DNA from 3 places in the Dendrosporobacter sp. 1207_IL3150 genome. Region 2 is predicted to be linked to each of the others. Evidence: riboswitches for the same ligand, from Rfam matches in the RefSeq annotation. Region 2 holds a riboswitch; each other region holds the start of a gene.
What was found. Region 2 has a riboswitch for cyclic di-GMP ahead of V6C17_RS03900 (methyl-accepting chemotaxis protein). Riboswitches for the same ligand answer to the same signal wherever they lie in the genome.
Positions count from the first base shown of each region.

Region 1 (6,046 bases), 170 kb from region 2:
CGGAGTATATGATTTATTGGTAACAGGTACAACTTGGCCACGGCTGTTGAGAACTACAATGTCGATGGTTATATTACCAATTTTATGGGTAAGAGGAAGAACATTACGTAAGGCAGTTGCAATATCGTTATTATTGGTTACCTTAATGGGTAAGGTATATTTATCTCCTTCAACTTCTAAGTCATATACGGTAATATATGGGCTTAAGCCATAGGTATATTTGATTTCATTTGCAAAAGTATACCAAGGCGGAGATAATCTGGTATTTGCCATATGATAGGCCTCCTTTTTTTATTGTACTATATACTATGTTAAGTAAAGTAAATAGGTTATTTTATTAAGTCTTTTGGCAATTTGGAGAAAGGCTTAAAAAGGGGCCGCAGAGTACGCTAGCGGAAAAAACAGCTCTTTCGTATAGTTTTTTTGTAATTCGGAAGAATGTACAACGGGGATTTTTAAAGAAAAGTAGAATGTTATGTTTTTATCTTTCGGCAAAGTAAATAAAGTGGTTGAATGTTTCATGGGGTTACCATATACTGTAATTGAGCATATACCCAATATGGGGATGGATTTTCAATCATACGAAGAATAGGGCGGGGGGAGCGTTAAATGGGCGACGTAATTGTGCAGAGTATTAAACAACAAGCAGGTCAGAATTTTCGAGATGGTTATAATTGCGCTGAGGCTATTTTACGTGCTTTTAATGAAAATTTAGCCCTTGGATTAGGTGACGATGCGTTAAAGATGGGCGCAGGTTTTGGCGGGGGGATGGGGCACGCTGGGTGTGTATGCGGAGCATTAGCTGCATCCATTATGGTACTCGGCGTACTGCAAGGCCGGGCTCATAAAGATCAAAACCGGGAACCTGCTTATCGCGCCTCTGAAGAGTTTTACTGTAAATTTAGTGAAGCTTTTGGTGGCACTTGTTGTAGATTACTCAATCTTCATCCATTCGAGACTAAGGAACATCTTCGTAATTGCTTAAAGATTACTGGCAATACCGCCGATTTACTCATGCAGTACATACAGGAGAACGGATTGAGCAAATCTCAAGGTTTTAAAGAAAGCCCATAAGTTATGATTATCTTTATTTACCTATGTTTAAAGGGAATTGTATATTAGCTGCAAAACAGTCAAAACAGTAGATTTTTTTCGAATAACTGTTTGGATCGAGGAGTATAGATGGATCAGCAAAAAAGAATTCGTAAACTTTTATCAGATGAACTTGTAATTGCACTTGGGTGCACAGAGCCGATATCAGTAGCTTTTGCCGCCTCACTAGCTAAGAAATATGCTCGCGGAGCAGATATAACTCTCGTTAATGTATCTGTCAGCCGAAACGTTATAAAGAATGCCATGGGGGTTACCATTCCTGGAACCAATCACTGTGGTGTTGATATGGCAGCTGCCTTAGGTATTGTAGCTGGAGATCCTGAAAAGAAACTGGAAGTTTTGTCGGGGCTTATCGATAGCGACATCCAAAAGGCAGAAGCACTAATTGCACAAGGTATTACTAAGGTCCAAATTGCTGATTCTAGCAAGAAGTTATATATTGAAGTTAATATTGAAACCACGAAATCCTGTGCCAAGGTTATTCTTGCCGATGATCATACTAGAGTTAGTAGTATTGAAGTAGACGGAGTGGTTATATTTCAAGCAGAACCCATTGATATCTGTGAGATTTCTAGTGAAAAAACAATGGGATTTCTAAATCTTGAATCAATTTGGGATTTTTGCTTATCTGTTAATCTTAGTGATTTGGAGATTGTTAAGCAAAGTATTGAACTCAATAGGAAGATTGCCGAAGAAGGCCTTCGCAATCCATATGGACTACAAGTAGGTAGAACCATGCAAAGCAATATTAGACTAAAGATATTAGGGGATGACATCGTAAATTATGCTATGTCTTTAACGGCAGCTGGAACGGATGCCAGAATGGCTGGAAGCCCGATGCCCGTAGTTAGTAACTCGGGAAGTGGTAATCAGGGGATTTCTGCAACTATACCAGTTGTAGCCGTTGGTGAACGACTAGGGGCTTCGGAGGAAAAAATCCTGCGGGCTGTTACGTTAAGCCATTTGATTGTTATATACATAAAAGCAAAATTTGGGCGTCTGTCTGCAATCTGTGGCGCAATTGTATCCTGTATAGGGGCAAGCTGTGGAATTGCCACTTTACTTGGAGGCGGTCTAGAAGAAGTTAAAATGGCGATACAAAATATGTTGGGAAATGTAACTGGAATGCTGTGTGACGGCGCAAAACCGGGTTGTGCTCTGAAAGTTGCGACTTGTACAGGTGCAGCAGTGCAATCAGCACTACTGGCAATAAGGGGATTTGGTATCAGGCACACTGATGGCATTATTGAAACAAGTCCCCTGCACTCAATCGAAAACTTATGTCGGATTGGTAGCGAAGGAACGATAGATACCGATAAAATAATTTTGGAAATCATGCTGAATAAGCAGGAGAGCAAAATAGTATCATAGCTCCAGATATTAACGCACCTTTAAAAAGATCCTCGCAAGTGTAACGAACCCCAACCTATTTCAGTACTTATGCTGGAATGGGTTTTTGTTTGTATGGCAAAACCCACTCATATTATTAATCGCCTGATTATTATGGTGAATATTCGTCAAGTTACCTAAGAAAAGAACTTGAGTGAAAAATGTAAGAACGCCGAATCGTTATAATTAAAACATGGGGACAGGTACTATGTTTTCTAAAACAGTTAACCTGTCCCCGTGTTTCTTTCCTAGTCGGCAAACAGTGAGATGACACCTGCTAGGTGATTGTTCTTGATTCAGAGTCTACAACGCGAACGTCGACTTTATGTGATAACTTCAGTTCTTTTTGCAACTTTTCCCGGTCACCCGGGCGTAGCTATCTGGGGAAAGTTCTTGGTATGGTATAATAGAAAAAATTAATACACTTTGGTCTACAAGGAGGCTTAGCAATGACCCCCAAGCAAATCCACCTCGTTTTTGACACCAAGATTGGCGGAACCAAACCGGTGACTGTTGTCGATAACGGCCATAAATGCCCCTTCTGTAATCGCGACGAACTTGAGGGTATCATAGCAGAAGACGGGCCTGTACTCCTCATCGCCAACAAATACCCGGTACTAAGAGATACCTACCAGACCGTCCTCATTGAAACTGATGACTGTTCATCCGAACTGTCGCTCTACCCAAAGGAGCACCTCTACCGAGTCATCCGCTTTGGCGTCGAGAAGTGGCTGGACATGATAGCCGACGGTGAATTTTCTTCGGTACTGTTCTTCAAAAACCATGGCCCTAGCTCGGGTGGATCCATTCGTCATCCCCATATGCAGATCGTCGGCCTTCGCCACGTCGACTATACTGTCAATATTCCCCCGGCTAGTCTCGAAGGTATCGTCATTAGCCGTAACGGCGGTGCTGAACTATCTATTGCTGATAAGCCTCTGGTTGGCTTCATTGAACTAAACATCAAGCTCACCGATCTCAAACAACTCGACCGACTGGCGGACTACCTGCAAATTTGCGCCCACTACTTTCTCCACCACTTCAATCGTCACTGTAACAGCTACAATATCTTCTTCTACCATATACGAGGACAGATAACAGCCAAAGTCATGCCTCGATTCATTACCTCGCCCATCTACGTAGGCTACGTCATCCCCCAGTTTTCTACGCGTATTCCCGATGTAGCAGCTGACCTTAAGCGAATATACGGATTATAAGTTCTGTCGGGTTGAATTCAGGAGACTAATTTCAGCCCCGTGCAGGCGTTAGTCGAAAGAAATAACATAGCGGATTTGTAAGGTTGCGGATCGCTTTCACCAACTAAATCCTGAGATGACTAGAACCCGTGAAATTTCATGGGTTTTTTACTGCGTGTAGTTTTGGTATAGATATGGTTTCACCCCCACCTGGGTTTAGGAAATAATTGACCTAAATTGAAATAATTGACTAATAAGTAAAAAAGTTATAAAATAATAGCAAAAATGATAAAAATTTGTTGGTTTAACTAAATATATGGGCAAACTTGTCGAAAGATAAGGACGCAAAGCTTTGGGTCTAAGGATATAATGTCTATGATTGCCAGGTTGCCAGATGAATTAAAATTACCTTTATGTGGCAAGCGGGAGCTTGCCTCTATTTGTTCCATGATTTAGCCAAACTTCACTTTTAGCTGAGGAAGTCCGCAAACAAGCTGGTGAAAGCAATAGATCCGAAAAATTAAACAATACATAATAAATTAGTAAAAGAATATTGGATTAACTGGTTACATAAGTCTTTTTGCATAGTACCGATGGTTCAAAAACGGGGGGACTAAAGTGAAGTTTGATTTTGGTTATGCCGGAACGTATGTTATATGCGTACTGGTTATGATAATTGTTTGGCTGCTGGTTAAGTATTACAGGATGAAGGAGCAGCTCAAGAAAAACGAAGAGCGATTTAGCAAGCTTATCAATAAGCTTGCTTTGGCTCTTTCTTGTGATAAAAGTATCATTTGCAATGATGAGAAATTTATGGACGACGAAGCTATAATGGCGATATTAAATGATATTACTGATCGTAAAGTAGAGGCAGATTTGCGCAATAGTAAAAAACTTCTCTCTTTGGCGGCAGAATTGACCCATCTGGGGCCATGGAAATATTATAATGAGAAAAACCTTCTCGAATTTGATGATGAGTTTTACATTATCTATGGCACGGATGTGGCTAGGGAAGGTTCATTTATGACTATGGATGAATATGCTAGGAAATTCGTGCATCCGGATGATGTTTGCATTATAGCGATGGAAGTAGAGAAGATGCGTATGACCACAGAACGTCACTATACTGCTGAATTTGAACACCGTATAATACGGCGGGATGGCGAGGTACGCACTATTCTTGTCCGGGTTGATACAGAAAAAGATAACGAGGGGAAGATTCAAAAGTGTTATGGTGCCAATCAGGATATCACCGAACGTAAAGCCATGGAGGCGGCTCTGCACAATAGTCGGGAGATGCTCTCGCTGGCGGCAGAACTAGCCCATCTAGGACCATGGAAATATCACCATGAGGAGGGACTTTTCGAATTTGGTGATGAGTTCTATGCTATCTTTGGTACTGATGTAGCGCGAGAAGGTGCATTCATGACTCCGGAGGTGTACTGGAGAGAATTCGTACACCCAGATGATGCCTGGATGTTTAAGACATCTGAGGTGAAAAGGACGTATGAGCATCGTATTATTCGCAGGGATGGCGAAGTGCGAATTGTCGCTGTGCAAGGGAATATCGTAAAGGATGCCGCTGGCAAGATCATAAAGTGGTATGGGGCGACTCAAGACATCACCGAACAAAAGCAGGCTGAGGCTACTTTGCGTCATCAAACGGAAAAGATTCGTCGCATTGCCTACACCGACGTGCTTACTGGCTTGTCAAATCGCGCACATTTAAATGAAATGCTTGAGGGGGAGATGGAGCAAGCTCGTCGCGGTATGTCGACAGGGGGGGTTCTATTCATCGATTTAGATGATCTTAAGACGGTGAATGATACACTAGGGCACACTTATGGTGATGCAATTATAGTTGAAGCTGGGAAACGCATCGCAAAGGAAGTGGGGAAAAATGCCATCATTGCGCGCATTGGCGGAGACGAATTTGTGGTAATTTTGCCTGGGAAAAGAGATAGGCAATGCATTGCAACTATTGCCGATGGAGTAATTCACGCACTCTGCCAGAATACTGAGGTTTTCGGAGAAATATTTCATCTATCGGCCAGCATTGGTGTTACTATCTATCCCGATGATGATAATACGGCTGAGGGCATCCTTAAGAACGCTGATAACGCAATGTATTTTGCTAAAAATTCCGGTAAGAATTGCTGGAAATTCTACGATGTGGAAATGCAGGCAGTGGCTTATGAAAAGATGATGCTTACCAAAAGTCTGCACCGCGCAGTAGGAAATAATGAGTTTGAAGTGTATTATCAACCGCAAGTAAATATTGCTGACGGCGCTATCGTGGGATTCGAAGCTTTACTTCGCTGGAATAGTCCGGAACATGAGTCTATACC
Region 1 is NZ_JBAIYU010000010.1:255,843-261,888, reverse strand. Features, by position in the region: gene V6C17_RS04710 (hypothetical protein) at 1-273, opposite strand, end outside; gene V6C17_RS04705 (C-GCAxxG-C-C family (seleno)protein) at 610-1,074, shown strand; gene V6C17_RS04700 (L-cysteine desulfidase family protein) at 1,183-2,484, shown strand; gene V6C17_RS04695 (DUF4931 domain-containing protein) at 2,952-3,719, shown strand; cyclic di-GMP riboswitch class I at 4,008-4,093, shown strand; gene V6C17_RS04690 (sensor domain-containing protein) at 4,317-6,046, shown strand, end outside.
Region 1: it holds a riboswitch for cyclic di-GMP, as region 2 does, so the genes downstream of both, V6C17_RS04690 (sensor domain-containing protein) here and V6C17_RS03900 (methyl-accepting chemotaxis protein) in region 2, are expected to answer to the same signal.

Region 2 (6,046 bases):
AATTAATAGCAGAGGTGAAGGTATGAGAGACCTTGCCAATATGAGGTCAGCACAGGTACGTGCATTAATTCGAAATAACGAATTGATAAAGCCAACTTCAGGGATGGCTAAGGGTTTTACCCAAGCAAATCTCGCTATTCTTAAAAAAGATTTGGCTTTTGAATTTCTCTTATTTTGTCAGCGTAATCCCAAACCCTGCCCTGTTCTTGATGTGACTGAACCAGGTTGCCCTATTCCTAGAATTGTAGCTCCACAAGCCGATCTAAGAACAGACATTCCGAAATACAGAATTTATCGGCAAGGCGAATTAGCCGAAGAAGTTTCTGATATTATTGATTATTGGGAAGATGATATGGTTGCCTTTCTTCTCGGCTGCAGCTTTACGTTTGAACATCCGTTAATGAATAATGGAATTTCAGTTCGTCATATTGAGGAAGATTGCAATGTCCCTATGTTCAAAACCAACATTTCTTGTGTCAAAGCAGGAAGATTTGAAGGACCAATGGTGGTTAGTATGCGACCCATTCCTGAAAGAGATGTAGTTCGTGCTGTACAGGTTACCTCACGTTTCCCAGCTGTTCATGGAGCGCCAATACATATCGGTAATCCCGAAAGTATTGGAATTAAGGATATATATAAACCTGACTTTGGAGATTCTGTTACAATTAAACCTGGGGAAGTTCCTGTTTTCTGGGCATGTGGTGCAACTCCGCAAGCAGTAGCTATGCATGTAAAACCGGAGCTTATGATTACCCACGCTCCAGGGCATATGTTTATAACAGATGTTCGCGACGAACAGCTTGGAGTTCTATAGAGCAATAAAGGTGTGGCTGACGGCAAGAACAATACATAAAAGTATTTGCCGTCAGCCTTCTAATGCTGCTGACAGAACTTATTAACAAAAGTATTCTTATTCGCAGCTAAAGAGGTGATATTTTTGGATCAGGTAAATAAAGAAAATAATATCGACATTCAATTTCTACCGCTAAGTGAAACGGCGGTTTTGGTTGAGTTTGGTAAAAGTATCAGCCCAGAAATCAATAGTAAAGTTAAATCTTTAGGAGAATATCTTGAGAGAAATTCCTTCCCGGGTATGATTGAATATGTTTCAGCGTTTTCTAGTGTAACTGTGTTTTATAATCCTTTAGTGGTAATGAAGAATTGCAAACAAGCGATAGGACTCAAATATAGTATGGCACATCAGATAGTGACAGGTATTTTGAAAGAAGCGGTTGGGAAATTGGGGAGCTCTTTTAAAAGTAATCCTAAAGTAGTTGAAATTCCGGTTTGTTATGGTGGTGAGTTTGGACCGGATTTGCCGTATGTAGCTGAGCAGAATAAGCTTAATATAGATGAAGTGATCGAAATTCATTCAAGCGGTGAATATCTAGTATATATGATCGGTTTTGCACCAGGCTTTCCTTACTTAGGGGGGATGTCTGAAAGAATTGCCGCGCCGCGCCGTCAATCTCCGCGTACTGCTATTCCGGCTAGATCTGTCGGTATTGCTGGTATGCAGACAGGAATATATCCCATAACAACACCAGGAGGGTGGCAGCTGATCGGCAGTACACCAGTGGAATTATTCCGTCCCACTGAAGATCCTCCTAGTTTGCTTCAAGCAGGAGACATTGTTCGTTTTCGCCCTATTTCTCTTAAAGAGTATGAAAAGCTTAGGGAGGGAAAACAATGAGTATAGAAGTTATTAGACCGGGTCTGCAATCGTCGATTCAAGATTTAGGCAGGTATGGCTACCAAAAACATGGAGTTATAGTCGGTGGGGCAATGGACACCTTTTCCATGCGAATCGCCAATATCTTGATAGGTAATGACGAAGGTGAAGCAGCACTGGAAATTACTATAATGGGACCGGCACTCAAATTTAGTGAAGATAAATTAATAGCAATTACTGGTGGCGATTTATCCCCTATTGTTGACGGCGAGTCAATACCAATGTGGCGTCCTGTCCTTATTAAACGAGGCAGTATTTTGGAATTTGGCGCCTGCACACAAGGCTGCCGCGCTTATCTCGCTGTTGCTGGCGGATTCAATGTATATGAGGTAATGAACAGTAAAAGTACATATCTGCGGGCAGGAATTGGCGGTTTTCAAGGGCGGGCCATAGCTAAAGGTGATATAATTACAACAAATACCATTAGTAAAAAATCTAGCCGTCTAATTAAGCAGTTATCAATGGCAAGCACAAGTAAAGCCTTTTTGACATCTTCCTGGTTCTTTGGTAGAAACCACCTTCCACAGGAGGGGAAAGCTGTAGTGATTAGGGTTATTCGCGGCATCCAATTTGATTACTTTTCTGAAGAAAGCATATATAACTTTTTTAATAGAGAATTCAAAGTTACAATTCAATCAGACAGAATGGGGTATAGGTTGTCTGGTGAACTCTTAAGACTTAAGGAATCTCTAGAGATGATCTCAGAAGCCGTCTCGCTAGGTACTATTCAAGTACCTCCTGATGGTAGCCCTATCATACTATTAGCTGATCGTCAGACAGTGGGCGGATATCCTAAGATAGCCCAAGCCGCTAATGTCGATATAGCTGTAATAGGCCAGCTTAAGCCGGAAAGTCTAATAGTATTTCAAGAAATATCTTTGAAAGAAGCGGAAATATTGTATATTGAAAGAGAACAGCTAATTCAGGACGTTAAGGCTGCAGTCGATGGAAATTTGTTTTGAATTTACTGCGCAATCTAAATAAAGATGGGCCAAAACAAACATGTATTGGCTCATCTTTTGTTTATTGAAGCTATTTTATATTCAAAGTAAATAGTAGTTAATTTAAATTAATTATAAGTATTAGGACAACTAATAAACTAAATAGTAGACAGACAACTTTACACCTGGTATAATTTGTAACGTTGTGCAAAAATTTGTCACAAAAACTAAATATTTGGCAAAATTATCGAAAGGTAATGACGCAAAGTTATGGGTCTAAGAGGCTGATGCCTTATGACTGCCAGACTGCATTTTGTAGTAACTTTTAGTTAAAATGTAGTCGGGGGAGTATGCCATGGCTGCATTTTTTGTTTTTTATCTAATCAAATTTATGGGGGTAATTGAGCAAGTGTTAAGTAAAAGTAAGTTTCAGTTGACTATTGGGGCAAAAATCATCATTCTTATTCTATTTATTACCACAATCTTTTCAGGGTTAACTATTTACAGCAAAATTAAAAATGATGAAGTTCAAAAAGGTTATGTAGGTCTAGTGCAACGCAGTGCTCCTTTGGTTTTTGATGTTAAAGATGTAACAGTCGAACTGAAGAATCAAGGATATCAAGCAAGGGGTTATTTATTATCAGGCAACCCTACTTATCTTCAGCAGTATGAAGAATCTCGGAGAAAAATGGATAAGTACTTCGCGTCTTTAGAGAAAAACCTGACTACCCCAGAAGGAAAACAAAAAGTTGCTGAGACCAAAGCAGCATTAAGCAATTATCATAAAGTAACCGATAAAACTATTGAAATATATAAACAAAAGGGTCAACAGGAGGCCCTCAGCTACGTAGCTACAGCTGCTCAGTCGAGTTTTGACGCAGAAGCAAAGCTCCAAGATTTTGCTATTTTTCTAACAGAACGGATGGATCTAAGGGTTAAGCAAAGTCAAGAAGCTGAGCAGTCAATTGAAAACCTGATTATAGGTATCTCTTGTTTAGTAATAATTATTTCTATTGTGTTAGGTATTTGGTTTTCGCGCCGTATTGCTAAACCATTGAAAGAAGTAGTTTCAGTGGCAGCAGCAATTGCCGGCGGGAATTTAACAGTGAAGCAAATTTCCTATAATGGTAATGATGAAATCCAGGCGCTAATTACGGCGTTTGATACTATGGCAGCAAATCTAAGAAATCTAATTAGTCAAGTTTCAAATGCAGCTGAGCAAGTCAATATTTCATCGGGTGAATTGAAAATGGGTGCAGAACAGTCAGCACAGGCTGTAAACCAAGTAGCCTCAACTGTTACAGAGATTTCTCAAGGAACGCAGCAACAAGTAGAAGCTATCAACGAAGCAGTTGCGGTTATAGAGCAGATGTCGGCAAGTATACAGCAGGTTGCTGCAAACTCTAATAATGTAGCTGTTGTTTCAGATAATGCCAATAACGCTGCTGCTAATGGGCGAAAAACAGTGGAAAAAGCTATTAATCAAATGCAGAGCATAGAATTAACTGTTACTCGCTCAGCAGATGTTGTTGCTAAACTAGGGGAAAGCTCTAAAGAAATTGGACAAATTGTTGAGACGATTTCAGGGATTGCGGGACAAACTAATCTCTTGGCGTTAAATGCAGCGATTGAAGCCGCACGGGCGGGCGAACAAGGTCGTGGATTTGCAGTTGTTGCGGAAGAAGTAAGGAAGCTGGCTGAACAGTCGCAACAGGCAGCAAAGCAAATCGCCGATCTTATTAGTGCCGTGCAAGTTGATACTGAGCAAGCGGTTTTTGCCATGAGTGAAGGCACTAAAGAAGCTAAGGTTGGTGCAGAGGTAGTTAATAACGCAGGCCAAGCTTTTGTTGAAATTCAAACACAAATAGGGCAGGTGTCGGAACAAATTCGAGATATTTCGGCAGCTATCCAACAAATGGCGTCAGGAAGCCAACAAATAGTCTCATCAGTTAGGGCAGTAGATAGAATTAGCAGAGATACGGCCGATCAGACACTTACTGTTTCTGCAGCGGGCGAGGAACAATCTGCATCAATGGAAGAGATTGCTGCTTCTAGTCAATCCTTATCCTTGATGGCTGGTGAATTGCAGACCTTACTTAAACGCTTTACTTTTTAGTAAAATTTAACAAGACTACTATAAAAGTAAAAAAAAGGAAAATAAGATGCTCTGATCGAAAGTAGATCTTAATAAAAATACTATTTTCGGGAGAAAGAGCTAATGCTAAAACGGATTATATTACTGTCGATAGTTCTTGTTGTGGTTATTGCCAATCTCGTATCTGCATCATCACCACCTAAAATAGAAGCTGAGGCGGCTGTTTTAATGAAGGCAGATGATCTCCAAGTACTATTTGACAAAAAAGCAAATGACATTATGTATCCAGCAAGTACTACAAAGATAGTTACGCTTATTACCGCAATTGAAGAAGGTAACCTCAACAGTGTTGTAGTGGCAAGCCCACAAGCCGCTTTGTGTGACGGGTCTAGTCTAGAATTAAAAGCGGGCGACAAGTTAACTTTGCAGGAAGCGTTGTATGGAATGATGTTGGTTTCCGGAAATGATGCAGCGGAAGTCATCGCCGAAAACGTTGCTGGCTCAGTGCCACAGTTTGTCCAAAAGATGAATGATAAGGCTGAAGCAATTGGGGCAACCCGCACTCATTTCACAAACCCGCATGGTTTGCCAGACCCGATAAATCATTTTACTACTGCTTATGACTTGGCGCTGATTACGTCTTACGGAATGTCAAATCCGCTATTTGCCCAAATTGTTGCAAGCCGTGAACATGATGTTCGTTTTACTAGTGGTGCTGTCAGTCATGTGACAAATACTAACAAGCTTCTAAAAACATATAAAGGCGCAAACGGAGTAAAAACTGGCTTTACTAATGCGGCTGGCGAATGTTTAGTGGCATCGGCGACAAGGAAAAATGTTCAGCTAGTTGCAGTAATTCTTAACAGCGATTATCGATGGTCTGATGCGGCTAAACTTTTGGATTATGGCTTTCAGCAGTTAGGCCTATAAAAATATTTCACTCAAAAAGGCAGCTTATCCTAGAGCTGTCTTTTTATGCATGTAAGAAAGTATATATTGTCACATGCGTAGATGCTAATTTGTTTCTGTAGAAATTTTAGCAGATAATCCTTTGAATTTAGTATTATTTTTCAAAAATCCAACTTCTAATATAATTTTAGGTTAAGATGGCAGAAGTGATTTGTCAATAAATTAAGTAGCAACATATACTATAGAAGAGATATTAAATAATATATTTTATTTGTTATTGGAATTTATTTTATATTGCAAAATAGTCTTTTTCCTGTTATTATTAAGGCCATATAAGAAATACGCTTCAAAAAACTTGATCGTTCGTTC
Region 2 is NZ_JBAIYU010000010.1:87,384-93,429, reverse strand. Features, by position in the region: gene V6C17_RS03915 (putative hydro-lyase) at 23-814, shown strand; gene pxpB (5-oxoprolinase subunit PxpB) at 938-1,693, shown strand; gene V6C17_RS03905 (biotin-dependent carboxyltransferase family protein) at 1,690-2,694, shown strand; cyclic di-GMP riboswitch class I at 2,901-2,987, shown strand; gene V6C17_RS03900 (methyl-accepting chemotaxis protein) at 3,029-4,789, shown strand; gene V6C17_RS03895 (D-alanyl-D-alanine carboxypeptidase family protein) at 4,892-5,698, shown strand.

Region 3 (6,046 bases), on a different contig from region 2:
CAGCGTTAAGATGATTTTTTATTAGTTACTGAGCATAATTCTTAAAAACTTTCAATTCCAGCTTTATTGCGTAAGCTAGAAATTCCATACTTTTACACAAAGTCCTCTCACATTACTTATTTATATCATTCCGTGTACTATTACTGACCAGAATAAAAAAGCACCTAAACAATAGTCTAGGCGCCTTAACCATATATTTTACCTTGAGCTATTCAATCCAGTCTAGATGAAACTCTCATGATCCTCGGATCGATGAGATTAACTAAAACGCCCAAGCTGGTCTTTCCATCATGGTCACATTCTCACCAACAATCTTTGCTGGAAATCCCTCAACTATTTGATTATCCGAAATAACGCTTCTTTGCTTAACAACACTCCCCGACTTCACTAAAGTATTTTTACCCAGTACGCTATAGTCGCAGATGATTGAACCAGACTCGATAATAGTTTTAGATCCGATCGTTGTTCCGTGAATAATACATCCAGGGCCAATCGTGACATCATCCTCAATAATAAGTTCATTATCCGGCAACAGATGTAAGACTGAGTTTTCAAGTATTTGCACATTGCTGCCGATTTTAACCGGTCCATGCGAGTTCCCAATAATTCTGACACCAGATGCTACTACCGTATTGCTGCCGATCGTAACGTCTCCAGTGATCTCGGCAGAATCAAATATAAATGCAGATTGATGAATAACAGGGTATTTGTCCCCAAAGTTATAGATTTTCCCCATTTTATCACCTTCCTTCGGTTCATGTTTTACAAGATTCTCTGCCACTAAGCGTAAACTAATATCATTGCCTCTCATCCTTAAAATCACATTTCTATCCTTATCACTCAAGCTTCTGACAAACCTGCCTGGCCTTCCGATAACAACCGATTCGCTAGGAATCACTGCCCCTGCTGGTATGATTGTGCCTTCGCCGAATATGCACATGTTACCAATCTTAGAGCCCGGAAGAAATATAGTACCATTTCCGATCTCACATAAATCACCGATTTGTGCGCCGATGGCAACACATTTGTGTCCAAACACAGTCTTACTTCCAATAGCAATAGGATACTCAGGCGTACCTATTAGGACAGAGTTTTCAAGTATCCAAGTTTCATTTCCAATTTTGAATGAGTCATCTTTAGACCGAAGTATCGAACCCTGGGCAACATATACATTCTCCCCTAGTCTGATTGTACCAATCAGTCGAGCTGAATCATCTATTCTCAAATTCGCGTAACGCTCCCCTCTATAATCAATTTCATCCTTACACTAATCTTAATGCCATGAAATAGAAATCTCATAATAGTATTACTTATGAAGGTGTCATAGTATGATTAACGCCCTTCAATTTTATCTCTATCGTTTTAGCTAGAATTTCCACATTCTTATATTAAATCCTCTCATCGTACTTATATTTACAATCCGCTATTATTTGAAATTATGTTTTCGTATACTGTACCGACAATTCCTCAATAAAAAATCTCATAGACTATGTCTATGAGATTACAACACACATATAAAATTACCGTAAAATAATCGAACCTTAATCCAGGCTATTCCGATTACAGAGATTAACACTGCCCACTCATCTAATCGCTATGCATTTTTAGCCTTTCTAGCGTAAAGTCTCATAGTTGTTAGTTAACTCAATAACTTCTTCTTCAGACAGAACTCGTGTAATAAATGTTGTCAATTCTTGAATAAGATTAATCTCTGACCATTCATTATGTAATTCTCCGTTTGAGTCTGTCAGTATCATTATTGTCGGCCTTGCTTGGAGTTTAGGCCGTGCTTCAGTTACTACTCCAATATGACCAGTGTCAAGTACAACAAAAGTTCCTATAGGATATAACGGCGCCTTAGCCAAGAAAATATTAGCAAGTTCTCTATCCAAGTGAGTTCCACTCATGGCCATTATTCCTTCATATGCCTGATGTGGTAAACATATTTCCTTGTTCTTCGGTCCTGCCACCATAGTATCATAGGCATCAGCAATTGCAGTAATTCTAGCATATTCATGAATTTGGTTAGCTTGTAGCCCTCTAGGATAACCAGTACCATCATACTTCTCATGATGCTGGAAGATAATATGACCTGAAACGACGGAATATCCACGTAGCTTACGTGCATAATCAAAGCCTAACTGAGGGTGTTCCAATTCATTTGCATCTTCATCCATCAATACTATACCAATATCATGAAGCAATGCACCCATAACAATTTCATGCATTTTAGTTGCGTTATAACCCAAGTCGCTGGCTATAACAGCTGCCAGCACTGCTACATTTACACAGTGTTTATAAACATAATCTCCTGGAGTAGCTATATTATCCATCCGAATAATTTGATTCTTTCTTATTGTCTCTTCTATCATTTTAGCCAAGGCAGATACACTACGATACACATCGATGAGCTTACCTTTTTTTGCATCATCGAAAGAATCCTTCAACAACCTAGTTACTTCGGTTTTCTTCTCTTCAGGTAGAGTCTCTTCGTAAGTTAACCCGATGCGTTCAATTATCGGGTTAGTCACACTCAAACAAAATACACCCATTTTTTGAATTCTTTCAATATATCGCTCGGTCAACTGGATATTGCTTCCTAGCAATATCCGACCATCTGCAGCAGATAACCGATTATAGGTAGTCATTCCATGTTTTAAATTTTGAACAGATATTTTTTGCATATTAACTCCTATATTTAACCTTATGTAAAATATTAGTAAGATGCTCTCGTACAAAATAAAAAAAGACAAGCTGCTGCCTGCCTAGATTAAATGCTATCTACACTAACAAGCAGTCTGGCAATCCTAGATAGTTTATCCTTAGACCCATGACTTTGCGTCCTTACCTTTCGACAAGTTTGCCCAATATAAGATTTTAAATTGGAATGTTAATGCACTTCGACATTTAGTTGCATTTTCCTTCATGTGGTATTGAATTGAAAAGGCGAAATGGGCCCCTCCTACAATGGCACTATTTTATATTCGTTAAAGGGTCAATTCTTTAATAGCTAACTATCAATTCTCCAACAACTTTTTTACTGTAGCGATATCATTGGCGGCAACCAGTAGTCCAAGATTATCAAATATCTTTTGCTCATCCCAATTCCACCATTGAAGCTTTAATAACAATTCAATCATTTCATTATTAAACCTCATTTTAATCAATCTGGCCGGATTGCCGCCGACAATCGTATAAGGCTCTACATCCTTTGTTACAGTCGCATTTGCGGCGATAATTGCACCGTCGCCAATCTTAACACCTGGCATAATCGTAACATTCTGCCCAATCCATACATCGTTGCCGATTATGGTATCTCCTTTAAACGGCAGCTGCTCTACTGTAGGTGTAACCTTCTCCCAACCTCCACCGAAGATATTGAATGGATACGTTGTAATGCCATCCATACGGTGATTTGCTCCATTCATAATAAATGTTACACCTTCAGCAATAGCACAGAATTTCCCAATGATTAATTTATCCCCAAGAAACTCATAATGATGCTGAATGCGATCATAGAACTTCTCGGGGGAGTTTTTGCTGTCGCTGTAATATGTATAGTCGCCAATCACCACGTTTGCTTTATCTGGTAGATTCTTTATATAGCAAACCGTTTTTATATTTTCGTTGGGAAATATTTTAGTTTTGTCTGGCGCTATCGGCATATTGACACTTCCTTTCGATTCGTCTAGCTTCTTAGGCTTCAATAACATCTATTTAGTAACTTACTATAAAAATTCATCGCATTTTGCCTTTTACCGCCGTTTGGATTTGTTCACAATATACATGCTTAAGTTATCGTTTGTATCCCAAGCTATCTATTCTGTTCTGAAACAATTCTTTATAACACAAGATTAATTTTTAGTGCAGGACGAACACCGTAGTGAGGTAAGTTGACACGTCCGTAACTGCGAATACTGCTACGATGACCAATAAAAAACGCACGCGAAGAATTATCAGATTGGGTTCTCAGCCACCACCATGAGCAACCAAATTGCTCACCATCCTCAACTATATAATTATCTCCGACTTTTTTATCATACACATACAAGTGACATCCATCGTTCTTTTTTATTTTTGAAAATTCCGTTCCTATTGCACGACGTTCTACACTTAGAGAATCTCCACTAACCTTAGTGGTCAGTTCTTTCACCTCTGAAACACTGAGCAGAAAAACCTTGTCCTGTGTATCTACACTACCGTTGTCCGTGCAATGTGTAATCTTGATAAATTTTTTCTCCGAGTCATTGAACGCGGCATTAAAAAACTCATCGTTAAGCCATTTCCGCAAATCAGAATCGCGCCAGATAATATCTTCAAAATCGCTATGGTATCGCTTAGAATCCAAAATATACTCACTCAAAAGGAACAGCTCACTCCCTGAATTTTGCAATACTCTCCATTTTATTGGTGTCAAGTCAGCTCCATCCGCATTCTGTGGATAAGCGCCGAAAGTAATGATTTCTCCAGACTTTGCATTTTGCGCGTTTTCTTTCATGTCCTGTTTTGTCATATTCATAGCTTCTTCCTTTCATTTAAAAACTCTGTTTTTTTACTTATTAACCTATTTATATAAACATATTACTCTCAGCCTCAGATCAGGACGACTGGAGAAAGCCCTCCAAAATCATCGCCAACGTCTGCCCTTAAAAAATTCCTCATTGCTTGTATTTTACCATTAATTCTCCTGCCTTATGAATGAAGCATATGCTATATTGAAAAAACACGCGAATCTGTTACTCCAAATTTGCTTTTTTCCTCAAAAACCAATCAGCGCTTTCTTAGCTCGTTTACTTCTTTTAATCGTAAATTAGCGGCAATAACTTAAAACTAAAAACAGTGGTTATAATAGTTAATATAAGAATTCGCTAGGGGTGAGATAAGAAGTGAATCCGGTAATTTGGTTTGAGATACCTGTGGCTGATATCGACAGGGCTAAATCCTTCTATGAAGCGGTATTTGGACAAAATTTAACCATAGTAGACATGGAGCAAAGGCAGATGGCTATGTTTTCCATGGAAATGGGCGTTCCGGGTATTGGTGGAGCGCTTGTTAAAGAGGAACACTTCGTACCGTCCTATGCTGGCACGATGGTGTACTTCACTGTAACTGACATCACCGAAACCCTTAGCAAGGTAGTGGCAAGCAAGGGCAAAGAAATAATCCCTAAAACAAGTATTGGAGAGTATGGTTTTTGCGCTTATTTTGAAGATAGTGAGGGTAACAGAATCGGGTTGCACACGATGTAGTTTTCCTACCAAACAATACGGCATTTTGATTTTAATAAGCACTATCAAAATCCATAATATTGTGCAAAATTAAGAATGAGTCGGCTTAGGTATTCGACCTAAAAAACCGACTCATTTATGTATCTTTCTATTTCAGTGCAAGGAGTAAGGCTTGACTTATTCTACTAAATCCGAAATTGTGGTTTAAAAGTTCGGCCCCCTCAATGTAGGGGGCCGTGTTAGTTTGGGAGTTATATTTTAGTGATACCTTCGCCAGACTCGTACTACAACTCGTTAGTTGTTAGATTCTCTTTTTTCACGATCAACTTCTAATATTTTAACCATTTTATAATCGTTCAGATATAGATTGGGCAAGAACTTCAACCATGTCTTGTGTGCATGTCGTTTGCCCTTTAACAAGTCCCATCTCGGTTAAAACAATCGCTTTAGGAATTAGACCTATGTTTTCAATTGTTCTCTTAGCACACCCGATGGAACACCCGTCAATTGTGATAACTTCTTCGGCAGCCTTAGCCGCGTCAATGAACTGCTGCAACCCCGCCCCAATTCCAATCAGACAACTAGCCTTTGTTGTGGCGAAGCCTATTCTGCGAAGACTTCTGCTAACCTGATCAGCCACCTCGCCCACATCGGCGCAGCCTGAGCATGCATATACAATTCGTTTTTCCCCATCGACCTGACAAGAATACTCCAAAATCAATCCTCTCCTTCTCCTTTACAGTCCCGAGGTTAATTAGTATTATAATAGTATCATATTATAAATAGTTGTATATGTCAACAGTTTGTAATATCAACGA
Region 3 is NZ_JBAIYU010000022.1:14,235-20,280, forward strand. Features, by position in the region: gene V6C17_RS11920 (DapH/DapD/GlmU-related protein) at 263-1,225, opposite strand; gene V6C17_RS11925 (HD-GYP domain-containing protein) at 1,614-2,684, opposite strand; cyclic di-GMP riboswitch class I at 2,790-2,875, opposite strand; gene V6C17_RS11930 (Vat family streptogramin A O-acetyltransferase) at 3,018-3,665, opposite strand; gene V6C17_RS11935 (DUF6273 domain-containing protein) at 3,842-4,519, opposite strand; gene V6C17_RS11940 (VOC family protein) at 4,887-5,249, shown strand; gene V6C17_RS11945 (putative zinc-binding protein) at 5,575-5,949, opposite strand.
Region 3: it holds a riboswitch for cyclic di-GMP, as region 2 does, so the genes downstream of both, V6C17_RS11925 (HD-GYP domain-containing protein) here and V6C17_RS03900 (methyl-accepting chemotaxis protein) in region 2, are expected to answer to the same signal.